Regions from separate parts of the Rhodococcus sp. IEGM 1330 genome, predicted to be linked through region 2. Evidence: predicted binding sites of a transcription regulator. Region 2 holds the regulator's gene; each other region holds the start of a gene.

Region 1 (4,166 bases), on a different contig from region 2:
GTCGCGCGGTACTGATCGGGCGAGTGTGGGGTCGGCGGCGATGGCGGCTTCGAGTGCTGCGGCCAGGGATGCGTTGCCGAGGTAGAGGCTGCTGGCTGTACAGCCGGTGCGGTTGCTCGAACGCCCGAGGCCTGCCTGATTCGGGGCAGCGCGATTCAGGGCAGCGCGATTCGGGGCGGCGCGGTTCAGTGTCGAGAGGTCGAGGGCAGAACTGTGCCGTGTGCCCCTGCCGATTGGGGTGTGGGTGCAGAACAGGGCTGCGGCGGATGTCAGCGACTGTGTCCGTCGTGGTCTGTCTTCGCCTTCGCCTTCGCCTCCGTCGGAGTCGGGTGGAGCTGGATCTGCCGCTGGATGGGCAGGGGTGTCCTCCGCCTGACCCACCGTCTGACCTTCCATCGGAGCCGGTGATGTCGTCGTTCCCGGTTCCGGCGAGAGGACTCTTCCTTGCGTGGGGCCTGTCGTCGGTGGTGGTCCAGCTGTCGGTGGTGGTCCAGCTGTCGGTGTCGGAGTGACAGTCGTGGTTCGCTCGGGTTGATCTGGAGCAGTGTGGGTTTCGGTTCGATCGGATGCAGTGCTGGGCTCCGGCTCCGGCTCCGGCATCGGCGCAGGTGCTTGTGCTGGATCCGGTGTTCGAGGTGATTCGCCGGTCGGGTCGGATGCCGAACTCGATTTGCCGACCGGACCTCGGGCCGATGTTGCATGCTCCGATGCTGCCTCGGAGCCAAGGCCGCGATCTGTTCCCTGGCCGGAAGCAGATTCCGCTGCTGGCGCTGACGTAGTGCTCGCATCGGTGTCGGTGGTTGTCTCGGTCGCGTTGGTCGCGGGATCCCTGTTCGGCACCGATGCTGATGCTGGGGTCGACTCCGTTGCCGATCCAGCGTCGGGCTCTGTTTCCGGGTTCGTGTCGCTCGCTGGATCCGACCCCGAGTCCGACTGCTGTTTCTGGTCTGTCGGTGTTCGTTCCCATTCCCCGGTCTCCGGGTTCTGCACGGCCAGGCCGAGGGATTCGGCGAGGGTGACGGCTTCGGTGAGCAGGATTTGCCAGTGACTGTTGCGTGCGAGTTCTCGGGCGAGGTCGGGGTCGATGGATCCGTGCCCGGCCAGATACGCCGGATTCGCCAACAGTCCGATGAGGGTGGCGATGTCGACGGTGATCATCGTCAACGGCACCCGCCGATCCGGCAGCACCGCACCCGGCTTGGGGCAGTCGGGGCGTTGGCACAGGCACGCCAGGCGGGGTTCGCCGTGCATGCGGGCCATGAACGCATCGCACAGGCGTTCTTTCTTACCGCGCGGGTCTTTCGGGCAGAGGGTGTCGGCCATCTCCTCGAGCAGCTGCCATGCGGCGGCGGCTTCGGGTGCGGTCAACTCGGCCCGGATGCGGGTGAGTTCGCCGGCGGGACTGTAGGTGACGGTGCGGAACTTCTTCGCGAACTCCCGCAGTGCTGCTGCTTCCTCGGGTGCGACGCGCAGCAGGATGTCCCAGATCTCTTTCTCGAGGGGGCCGGGCGAGTTGCGTCGCGCTGCTTCGACTACTTCTTTCTCGACCAACGTCACGATGTCGTCGGAGAGGTTGTCGAGGATCCGGCATGCGGTCCGCACTCGCGGGAGGTCGATCTCGCCGGTCTCGAACGCGGCCCGTACCAGGGGGAGCCGGGTGTGCAGGGCGACTGCGACCGAGACGTACGCTTCGGCGACCGTGGCGGAGCAGCCCAACGCGAGTGCCATCTCGGTGCGCCCGTACCGGCTGTAATGCTTGTGCTTGGAATCGCGGGTGATCCAGTCGCAATGCACGCGGTAGCAGGCGGTGATCTTGAGGGCCGCGTGCCGGTTCTCCTCACGCGCGGCAGCGGTCAACGCCTCCAGCGACACAGTCGGTACTGCACCCATATTTCACCCCCCGGTGAGCAACGTTTCAGAACATGCGTTCGAACGAGGTGAAGACTAACCCGGGCCACCGACAAGAACGCTCGAGCTGATAATCGGACAGCTGACCTGCCGCTATCCGCCGAATCGTCCTACACTCCACTCCATGAGCGAGCCCGATTCCACGTCGTCAGAACTAGTAGAGTTGCGCGAGCGTGCGGCCCGCGGCGATCAGGATGCCATCGACCAGTTGGTCGAACTCGCAGGCTCTCGAAACGACCTCGGCGAACTCCGCTCTCTCGCCGATGCAGGCAGCAGCGATGCCGTCGACATCCTCGTCGAGCTCGCCAGTGAACGTGGCGACCGCGACGAGCTGCAAAGGTTGGCCACCGCAGGCAGTCAGGACGCCGCAGACATTCTCGAAGAAATGGACAGTTAGCCGGGGCTGGGACGCTCCCCCAATTGCACGGTGAGTCGGTGCGCCGCGTCGAGCAACAGCTTGCCCAACTCCCGGCGTCGATCATCACGGAATCGCGTCTCGACACCCGTCAGGCTCAGTGCCCACGCAGGACCTCCGGCACGGTCGAACACGGCAGCACCGAGGCCCCAGCTGCCTTCCACCAGCAACGCCGGGTTGACGGCAAATCCGGTGGTGCGGGTGTGCGCGATGCGGCGTCGAATCTCGCTGTAGGAGTGGCCTTCTCCCCACTCGGGCACCAGGTCGACTCCGCCCAGGTACTCGTCCACCTCCCGATCGGGAAGGTGCGCGAGGATGGCCAGACCTGCGGACGCCACCCCGAGCGGTAGCCGGATACCCTCGTACAACACGTGCGAGCGCAACGGAAAGCTCCCTTCCACCCGAAGCAGGCACACGGTCTCCGCCCCGCGCCGGGCCGACAGGAACGCACTCTCTCCACTCTCCGTAGCCAACGACTGCACTATCTTTCGAGCCTGGTCGGTGATGTCGTACCGCAATGCCGCCATCGATCCGAGCAGATAGATCTCCGGACCCAGCGACCAGTGGCCGGTCGCAGCGTCGCGGTCGACGAATCCTTGGTCGGCCAGAGTCGCCAGGAGGCGATGGGCGGTCGGTCGCGCGATACCGGTCGCCCGAGCGAGCGCGGTGGTCGAGGCACCCGACGGCTCCTCGCCTCCCGCTGCGCGCAGCAACGAACAGATCTTGCCGATCACACTTGCGTTGGCTTCCGCTGAGGTCACCCGGCCATCGTACGTCCACTCACCGGACGCCATGTCCGCATCCGTTCACCGAACGAGCAAAAACCAGCATTCTCTTCACCGAAATGCACAGCTCAGGTTCACTGACTACAACGTTTGCTCAACGAACACATCAGGAGCTGCAAGTGACTGGAAAGACCTACGCGTCCGCCGCCGACGCGGTCGCGGACATCGGCCGAGGAGCGACCCTCGCGGTCGGCGGCTTCGGATTGTGCGGCATCCCCGACGCGCTCATCGAGGCCATTGCGAACACCGACGCCACCGAGCTCGAAGTGTTCTCCAACAACTGCGGCGTCGACGGCTACGGTCTCGGAATCCTGCTGGCCGCCGGACGAATTCGCCGTGTCACTGCTTCCTACGTCGGCGAGAACAAGGAGTTCGCCCGGCAGTATCTCGCCGGCGAGCTCGAGGTGGAACTGACCCCGCAAGGGACTCTGGCGGAGCGACTTCGCGCCGGAGGCACCGGAATTCCCGCGTTCTTCACACCGGCAGGAGTCGGCAGCCCCATCGCCGACGGCGGAATGCCGTGGCGCTACGACGCCGACGGATCCGTCTCGATCGCGTCGCCGCCCAAGGAGACTCGGGTGTTCGGCGACAAGCGGTACGTTCTCGAGGAGTCGATCAACGCCGACTTCGCCCTGGTACACGCCGAGATCGGTGACACAGCAGGCAATCTCGTGTTCGACAAGACTGCGATGAACTTCAATCCCCTCGCCGCGATGGCAGGCCGGATCACCATCGCGCAGGTCGAGAATCTGGTGGAGCCGGGCGAGATCGATCCGGCCCAGGTACATCTTCCCGGAGTGTTCGTGCAACGCGTCGTACATACCGGGCCACAGGACAAGCGCATCGAAAAGCGCACCGTCAGTTCAGGAGTTCGAGCATGAGTGCAGGGTGGACGCGCGATCAGATGGCCGAACGCGCCGCAGCGGAAATGGTCGACGGCGAGTACGTCAACCTCGGCATCGGTCTGCCGACCTTGATCCCGGGGTACCTGACCGACTCGATCAAGGTCACCCTGCACTCGGAGAACGGAATTCTCGGCACCGGGCCGTACCCCACCG
Region 2 (4,166 bases):
CTGCCCGATCACCTGAAGATGACGTTCGCGGCCGTCGATCCGTCCGGAAAGGTGTTGGGCAGCAACAAGGATCTGACTGTTCTGCGCACGAACCTATCCGGGGAAGTCGGTCGTCAGGTGGCGAGCGCGGTGGGTGATGCGGAACGCGCGCCCTCGCTGGCCTGGACTTCGGGCACGCTCGGTCGGTTGGAGTCGACGGTCACCAGAGAGGTGGCCGGACAGAAGGTCACCGGCTACCCGGCGTTGGTGCCCGAAGGACAGGGCGTAGCGGTGCGAGTTCTCAGCACGCCCGCGCAGGCGCGGGCCGCGATGCGGTCGGGAACCAGAGCTCTACTGCTGTCGACGGCCCCGAAGGGAGCCAAGGCACTGCTGGCCGGACTGCCGACCGCCGAACGCCTTGCCCTCGGCCAGAATCCGTACGGCGGAGTCGATGCACTCCTCGAAGAATGCCGGGCTCTCGCGGTCGAGGAAGCGATGGATGCGCACGGTGGACCGGTACGAGATCCCGAGGCTTTCGACAAGCTCCGGGCGCTCGTCGACGCGGAGGTTCCACAGCGTACCTCCGCGGTGCTCGCCCTGGTTCGCCCTGTGCTGACCGCTGCCCTGGCATTGTCCGCGCAACTTCAATCCTCCTCGGGCGAGCCGGCAGATGATGTTCGGGAACAGCTCGACGGCTTGATCTTTCGCGGGTTCGTCACCGAGTTCGGTTCTCGCAGATTGGCAGACCTTCCGCGCTATATCGCGGCTGCGACGAAGCGGTTGGCGACCCTGCCGAGCAGCGCGGGCCGTGACGCGGCGGCGATGGATGTACTCGATCGGGTGTACGCGTCGTACGGGCGACTGTTGGATTCGCTTCCGGAAAGCAGAAAGAACAGTTCCGGGGTACAGGAACTGTTCTGGATGATCGAGGAGTTGCGCGTGGGATTGTTCGCCCAGGGGATTCGTACGGCGTATCCGGTCTCGGAGAAGCGCATCGAGAAGGCGATCTCGGACCAGAGTCGCTGACGGGCAGGACTGTCAGTCGATGTCGGCGGACTCGCGGTGCTTGCGCAGTTCGTGGATTTCTTTCTCGAAGTCCTCGGCCGAGCTGAACGAGCGGTAGACGGAAGCGAAGCGCAGGTAGGCCACTTCGTCCAGATCACGGAGTGGACCGAGAATGGCCAACCCCACTTCGTTGCTGGGAATCTCTGCGGATCCCGCTGCACGGATGGCGTCCTCGACCTGCTGTGCCAGCAGGTTCAGCGCATCGTTGTCCACATCTCTGCCCTGGCAGGCGCGTCGGACTCCCTTGACGACTTTCTCGCGGCTGAACGGCTCGGTCACGCCGCTGCGTTTCACGACTGCAAGCACTGCGGCCTCGACGGTCGTGAATCGACGACCGCACTCCGGGCAGGATCGACGCCGCCGGATTGCTTGCCCCTCGTCCATCTCACGCGAGTCGACCACGCGTGAGTCGGGATGCCTGCAGAACGGGCAATGCATAAGGGATCCTCCGTCGTAGCCGATGCTCCGACGACGAGCACGCACATCGGGGCAGTCTGTCGAGGATACTCAGTCTTCTCGAACCCGACGGGGCCGGTGGTCATCTGCCGGGCGTGTACTCGACGAGAGCTCCGTCGTGCACTTCGACCACACCGGCCGGCTGCGCGCCTGCATCGGGGGCAACGGCCCGCAGGTTCGCGATGCCGATCAGGCCGCCTGCCACGACCAGGACCGCCAACACGGTCAGCACGAGCGATCGCATCCGAACCGGCTGACTCGCGAAGTGCGCGGAGGTCGCGTCGAACTCGCGATCGGCCTCCTCGCGATCGGTGACATCGGTCCACGACGGATCGAGGACCGGGAGGCACGGTGCGCTCTGCGTACGGGGTGCCGTGACACCGTGCATCCCGATGGGACTCTGCAGAACGGGACGCGCCCGGCGGCGACGCTCGACGACAGTGGATCGGGCACGGACACCGGCGGCGGTGGGGCGATCGGTGATGATGGTCATCGGAACCTCGACTTCGCTCGTTGGATCGAATGTTCGATCAGGCGTTCGATGGACGCTTGTTCGAAGTTCTATCACGAGCCTCCGACAAAGTCTGTAGAAAACGCGACACGAGTCGAACAGATGTTTGATTCAACAGCTGATACACGCTAGATTCGTGTCAGAAACCACACGCCACGAGTCGACACCATCAACTCCAGTCCGCGCAGACCTACCCCGCAGACCGGATCCAGGACACCAGCAGGAGGCCGACAGCATGAAGGACGAGACCTCGACGAGGTCGACCACGCGTTCCACGACGACGGGTTCCAAGACGACCGGAGCCAGGGCCACCGCAACGAAGGCCGCAGCGGGTAAGCCGGCCGCGGAACCGACATCCAAGGCCATGGAGGTCGACACCGACATCAGTGCGGGTCTCACCGAGCGGCAGCGGAAGGTACTCGAGGTCATTCGCGCTTCGGTCACCGAGCGCGGTTACCCACCGAGCATTCGGGAGATCGGTGATGCGGTCGGCCTGACATCGACCTCCTCCGTCGCTCACCAACTCCGCACCCTCGAGCGCAAGGGCTTCCTCCGGCGCGACGCCAACCGCCCCCGCGCCGTCGACGTCCGCGGTCTCGACGAGGTGCAGGCCGATCAGGCTGCCGCCGCCGTCGACGGATCGCCGGCGTCCGAGGAACAGGATCGGTTGCCGACCCCGACGTTCGTACCGGTATTGGGCCGGATCGCCGCCGGCGGTCCGATTCTGGCCGAAGAGGCCGTCGAGGACGTGTTTCCGCTCCCCCGCGAGCTGGTGGGTCAGGGTTCTCTGTTTCTGCTCAAGGTGGTCGGCGAGTCGATGATCGACGCGGCGATCTGCGACGGCGACTGGGTGGTTGTTCGTCAGCAGTCCGTGGCCGACAACGGCGACATCGTCGCTGCCATGATCGACGGCGAGGCCACCGTCAAGACGTTCAAGCGGTCCAAGGGCGAGGTGTGGCTGCTGCCGCACAACCCGCTCTTCGAGCCGATTCCGGGCAACAACGCCGCGATCCTCGGCAAGGTCGTCACCGTGATGCGCAAGCTGTAGAAATCGACACCGAAGTGACACGCGAAGGGCCGCAGCACATAGTGCTGCGGCCCTCTGCGTTCTTCGGATCAGCGGATCACAGATTCAATCCGCGGCCGATGATCTCCTTCATGATTTCGGTGGTGCCGCCGTAGATGGTCTGCACACGAGAGTCCATGTACGCCTTGGCGATCGGGTATTCCTTCATGTAGCCGTAGCCACCGTGCAGCTGCAGGCACCGGTCGATCAGTTTCACCTGATTCTCGGTGGTCCACCACTTCGCCATCGCGGCTTCTTGGACGGTCAACTTGTCTGCGTTGAGCAGTTCGATGAACTTGTCCACCATGATTCGGGTGGCGGTGGTTTCGGTGGCCAACTCCGCCAACACGAATCGGGTGTTCTGGAACTTGCCGATCGACTTTCCGAAGGCCTTGCGGTCGCGGCAGTACTGGATGGTCATGTCCAGTGCCGATTCCATCGCCGCTGCGGCGACGACGGCGATGGAGAGCCGCTCCTGAGGCAGATTCTGCATCAGGTAGATGAAGCCCATGCCCTCGTCGCCGAGCAGGTTGGCAGCGGGCACGCGAACATCGGTGAAGCTGAGTTCGGCGGTGTCCTGGGCCTTCATGCCGATCTTGTCGAGGTTGCGGCCTCGCTCGAATCCGGGCATGTCGCGTTCGACGACCAGCAGGCTGAAGCCCTGTGCGCCCTTCTCGGGATCGGTGCACGCCACGACGATGATCAAATCGGCGTTGATTCCGTTGGTGATGAATGTCTTCGAGCCGTTGAGCACCCAGTCGTCGCCGTCGCGTACGGCCTTGGTCTTGATGCCCTGCAGGTCGCTTCCGGTGCCCGGCTCGGTCATCGCGATCGCGGTGATCAGTTCGCCGGAGCAGAATCCGGGGAGCCAGCGCTGCTTCTGCTCGTCATTCGCAAGATCGATCAGATACGGCGCGACGACGTCGTTGTGCAGGGTGAAGCCGATACCGCTGTATCCACCGCGGGTGGTTTCCTCGGTGACGATGGCGTTGTAGCGGAAGTCCTTGACTCCGCCGCCGCCGAATTCCTCGGGCGCAGCCGTTCCGAGGAAGCCCTGCTTACCGGCCTCGACCCAGACGCCGCGGTCGA
Region 3 (4,166 bases), on a different contig from region 2:
CGACAGAGTGTGTGATCTGGTTGTGCAGGAAGCGCTTGACCAGTTTGTCGACGCCGTTGTCCAGGGTCGCGGAGAACAGCATCCGCTGGCCCTTGTCCGGGGTGGCGGCGAGGATGCGGGTGACGACGGGCAGGAACCCGAGGTCGGCCATGTGGTCTGCCTCGTCGAGGACGGTGATCTGAACGCCGTCGAGGGTGAGGTGACGCTGCTTCATCAGGTCTTCGAGGCGACCGGGGCAGGCGACGACGATGTCGACTCCGCCCTTGAGCGCGGACACCTGGCGAACCTGCGAGACGCCACCGAAGATCGTGGTGACCTTCAGCGAGTATGCGGACGCGAGGGGTTCGATTGCGACGGCGATCTGGGTGGCGAGCTCACGCGTCGGCGCGAGGATCAGGCCGCGAGGGCGGCCGGGCTTGCGGTTACCGGCGAGCTGGCCGGCGAGACGAGCGACCATCGGGATGGAGAACGCGAGTGTCTTGCCGCTGCCGGTCTTTCCGCGTCCGAGCACGTCGCGTCCCTGCAGTGTGTCGGGAAGGGTGTCGGCCTGGATGGGGAATGCCTCGGTCTTGCCCTGGCTCGCGAGTACATCCGCGATGGCCTGGGGTACGCCGAGTGCAGCAAAAGTCTGTGGGGTCGTCATAGTGATGAAAAGTGCCTTTCGGGCAGGGTGTTGCACCTGCGGGCCTTCGGGCCGAGATGCAAGGTGGCGAGACTGCCGGTGGGCAGTTTCGATCGCCGTAAGAGAAGCCTGTGCAGGGTGCACATGGACTGCGCGGCCGGAGCCGGGCGGAAGTAAAAGCATTCCACGACGTCTGACGTGCAGCTACGCGCGTCGTTGTCGAGTGTAACCGAGTTGATGCTCGGTCTCTTCCCGCGGCGACCTGTCATGCGGCATCGTCGTCGAAGAGACCGGTGATCATCACGTTCTCGATCGTCGAGTTGTACAGCTCCACCACCGGCATCGGCGGCGCACTCGAGTCGTAGGTGTGCCCGGTGGGTGAGATGAGTGTGTAGCGGTGTCGTGCGTTGTGTTTGTCACGTCTCGCTTCGGCCGTCCAGCCGTCGCCTTCTTTCGCGTAATTGCATGCGGCACAGAGGCCTGCGCCATTCTCGGCAGTGGTTCTGCCACCTGCGGAGTTGGGCCTGATGTGATCGTGGTGACGGATCGGTGCGTCGCACCACGGAGTGCGGCAGGTGCGATCTCGAAGATCGATGAGTCGTCCCAACGCAGTGGGAAAGGCGCGCGATGTGGACTCCACCGCCGTCAATGCGCCGGACTTCGGGTGCGCGTAGAGGCGGCGCAATGCGACGTGCGTCTCACTGTCGAGTGTGTCTCGGATGAGTTGCCGTGCGACGTCGGACGGAATGTCGCCGTAGCCGTGCAGATATGCGGACGTGGAACCACCGGCGAGGAGGCTCGAGTCCGAGATGACGATGTCGATGGTCACCGGCGTGCCTTGAGCAGCTGATGCGCCGGTGACGCGCTCGAATACTAGGTCGGCCATGATCTGGTCGCGGGTGCGTGTGTCGCCGCCTGCATTGATGATGGTGTCGGCATCTCGTCGCAGCGTGGCCCACATGCAGACGGTCTTCTCCATCGACGTCAAAGCCGTGAAAAAGCCCATCGATTCGGGTGCGGGACGGGTGCTGGTGCGGCGGGCGGCGTAGGCCTTGGCGCGTCGTTTCACCTGGGAGGCGGCGTCGAGTTCGTTGGCGAGTGCGCGGGCGCGGCCTTCGATGGTGCGGTCGCCTGCACCGGCCAGAGTGGCGGGGTCTGCGCACAGTCGTTCGTCGATGGTGCGGCGGTCGTCGACGGTGAGGCATGCGGTTTCGCGAGCGAGGATCATGGCGCGCCACTCGTTGAGTTCCCCGGCTTTCAGGCGCGCGAGGGTGTGCGGCATTTCGTGCACGAGCGCGCGAGCGAGACCGAGGTGGGTGCCGCCTCGGTTCGGTGATTCGCGCCGGGCCAGGCCGATTTGTGACGCAATACCATTGCGCCACTGTGCTTTCGGTTTGCCGCGCTCTTTGCGTTCGTTGCTGATGGCCGTTGCGACGGCGTCGGTCACCACGGCTTGGGTTGCCACGCTGGCGCACTTGACGGTCTCGAGAGCGGAGATCAAATCGATGCCGGCTCCTGCGTCGACATGGACATCGGACGCCTGAAGACGCGCGACGAAACGCAACACTTCGTCGGACGTGAGTGGTGAATCTTGTACAGCTGTGACCACGAGTTCCTCCCCAGTACTCGAATGCATGTTCGATTTTACAGGCGTTTTGGAGAGTCCGCAAGGGGTCAACTTCAGTCAAGGGATGTGCAATTGGCCAGGTGGGGCGTATGGCGAAAACGGACGTTTGCGCCTCAATCACGGCGCGGTGGCCGAACATATCCGCACCGAACTCCGTCGGCCGATTAACGCCCTGGCGGTGACGTTTGCGGCGTTCACGGGATTGCGGGCGGGCGAGCTTCAAGGTCTGAACGTGGGCGGCCTTGCACTACCGGCGATGAACGGGCAAAACGGTAGCGTGCGAGTGGCTCGCACTCGTCGCCCTGTCCGCGGGAGCTGGGAGACCGGCACATCCAAATCTAGGAAGTCGCGCCGCGCCGTGCCGGTGGACGTGTGGCTGGCTGACGACTTGCGGATTTATCTGAGGGAGGTGCACCCGCTCGCCGACCAGCTGTCCGCGGACTACGACCCAGATGCGCCGCTGTTTCCAGGGCGACACACCCGCGCCAGCGCGGTGGCCGCAGGCATCGACGTACACGACTCGGCCGCGCTAAACCGGTGGACGCACCGCTTACGTGCGCCAATGTGTACCGGGGCTGCCTACAACCCGCCCTGGCCGCGCTCAGGCTGCCGCACAGCCGCTGGCACGACCTCCAGCATGCGTTCGCGGTGATGAGCTGGGCGAGGGGGAGCACTACATGGCCGTCTCAAAGGGTGGCTCGGGCACGCGTCTTACTTAATCACCTTGACCGTCTACGCCGACTAGATCGCCGAGAACGAGGTCGGCAAGCAAGCTTCGCTCACCGCCCGGGTGTATTGGCCACATCGTCAACCGTGGCGCGGCAGGAGGTGTCGAACGTAATCGAGCTGTTTCGGCAACGCGGTCAGTCTAAGGAGATTGGTGCCACCAGTTCACGGTTTTGAACGTCGCTGATACCGAGGTCGGTAAGATGATAAACATCATCGCTGATATGTATCCGGATGCTTTCGACCAGCTTTTTGGTTGCGGCTGAGAGGTTGCTTCGCTGGTTGGTAGTCAGCCATGAGAAAAGCTGGCGCTTCGATGTTCCCCCATCGCCCTGCCAGTAAAGAAGGATGAGAACGCGATCTATTAGTGGAACCTGCTTCAGGATGACCGGGAAATCGTCTATCACCTGAATTACGGGTACTTCTTTTTTTACGATGTCGGCAATTAGTTGCTGTGCTGCTTCGTCGGCAACGTTGTGATACATCCGAACGAACTCGGCTAAGACCCATTCAAGTATGTGGATTACCAGCGACGCATCTTGCAGATTGGCGTCGATGGGTCCGAGATGGGCCACGTCGCGCTTGTTGCGAATGTCGTAAACGGCCTGCAGCGTACGGGGGATGTGAAATCTAACTGAATCGCTCGCCGCGGTGCAATTGCTAAGGCGGTTTACGAGGGTTGGAACGCCTGTAAGAGTAGTGCCTATCGGTGTGTACTGCTGGGTTGTTTGCCACTCAAGAATGCGGAGTGCCGCTTCGGAAAAACGCCCACCTTCGACCTCACTAGGACGCATGTCGCGGAGATGGTACTTTCGCTTTGCGGTTAAGTAAGCCGCAAGCAACTCCTTCGATAGCTCGTGAGGAACTCCCGCTGCAGAGAAACCAGCCTCTATGGGCGTGGTCATTCGCTAATGTTTCCGAATTCTTTCAGTCCGGCGCTGAACGAATCCAGCAATGCTCTTCTGATCTTTACCTTCTTGTTCTGGCCGGTGCCAGTCGAGATGAAATTCTCTATCCGGTCCACGTTCCGGTTGTAGTTATTGTCCATAACGTTGTATTCTTCACATTCTTTACGTGCATGTGAAAATGCAATTTCGACCTCGCCGGTGAAATAATGATAAGAAACAATTATCACCAGTGTGATCAACTTTTGCGCTTGCGCGACGTTCTTTGGTAGCTGCGGGCCCTTAA

What was found. Region 2 encodes LexA, which represses DNA repair genes until DNA is damaged. Its sites were predicted from a motif close to CGAACANNTGTTCG; they were not measured.
Region 1: a site for LexA is predicted at 1,918-1,931, ahead of R4P57_RS24555 (HNH endonuclease signature motif containing protein). Genes of this name have one in related genera too.
Region 3: a site for LexA is predicted at 2,250-2,263, ahead of R4P57_RS22250 (HNH endonuclease signature motif containing protein). Genes of this name have one in related genera too.

The regions. Positions count from the first base shown of each region.
Region 1 is NZ_JAWLSB010000014.1:19,034-23,199, forward strand. Features, by position in the region: gene R4P57_RS24555 (HNH endonuclease signature motif containing protein) at 1-1,890, opposite strand, end outside; gene R4P57_RS24560 (hypothetical protein) at 2,033-2,305, shown strand; gene R4P57_RS24565 (IclR family transcriptional regulator) at 2,302-3,117, opposite strand; gene R4P57_RS24570 (CoA transferase subunit A) at 3,228-3,989, shown strand; gene R4P57_RS24575 (3-oxoacid CoA-transferase subunit B) at 3,986-4,166, shown strand, end outside.
Region 2 is NZ_JAWLSB010000001.1:931,364-935,529, reverse strand. Features, by position in the region: gene hrpA (ATP-dependent RNA helicase HrpA) at 1-1,005, shown strand, start outside; gene nrdR (transcriptional regulator NrdR) at 1,018-1,482, opposite strand; gene R4P57_RS04315 (hypothetical protein) at 1,583-1,993, opposite strand; gene lexA (transcriptional repressor LexA) at 2,376-3,059, shown strand; gene R4P57_RS04305 (acyl-CoA dehydrogenase family protein) at 3,136-4,166, opposite strand, start outside.
Region 3 is NZ_JAWLSB010000011.1:36,125-40,290, forward strand. Features, by position in the region: gene R4P57_RS22245 (DEAD/DEAH box helicase) at 1-643, opposite strand, end outside; gene R4P57_RS22250 (HNH endonuclease signature motif containing protein) at 888-2,231, opposite strand; gene R4P57_RS22255 (hypothetical protein) at 3,113-3,880, opposite strand; gene R4P57_RS22260 (hypothetical protein) at 3,877-4,166, opposite strand, start outside.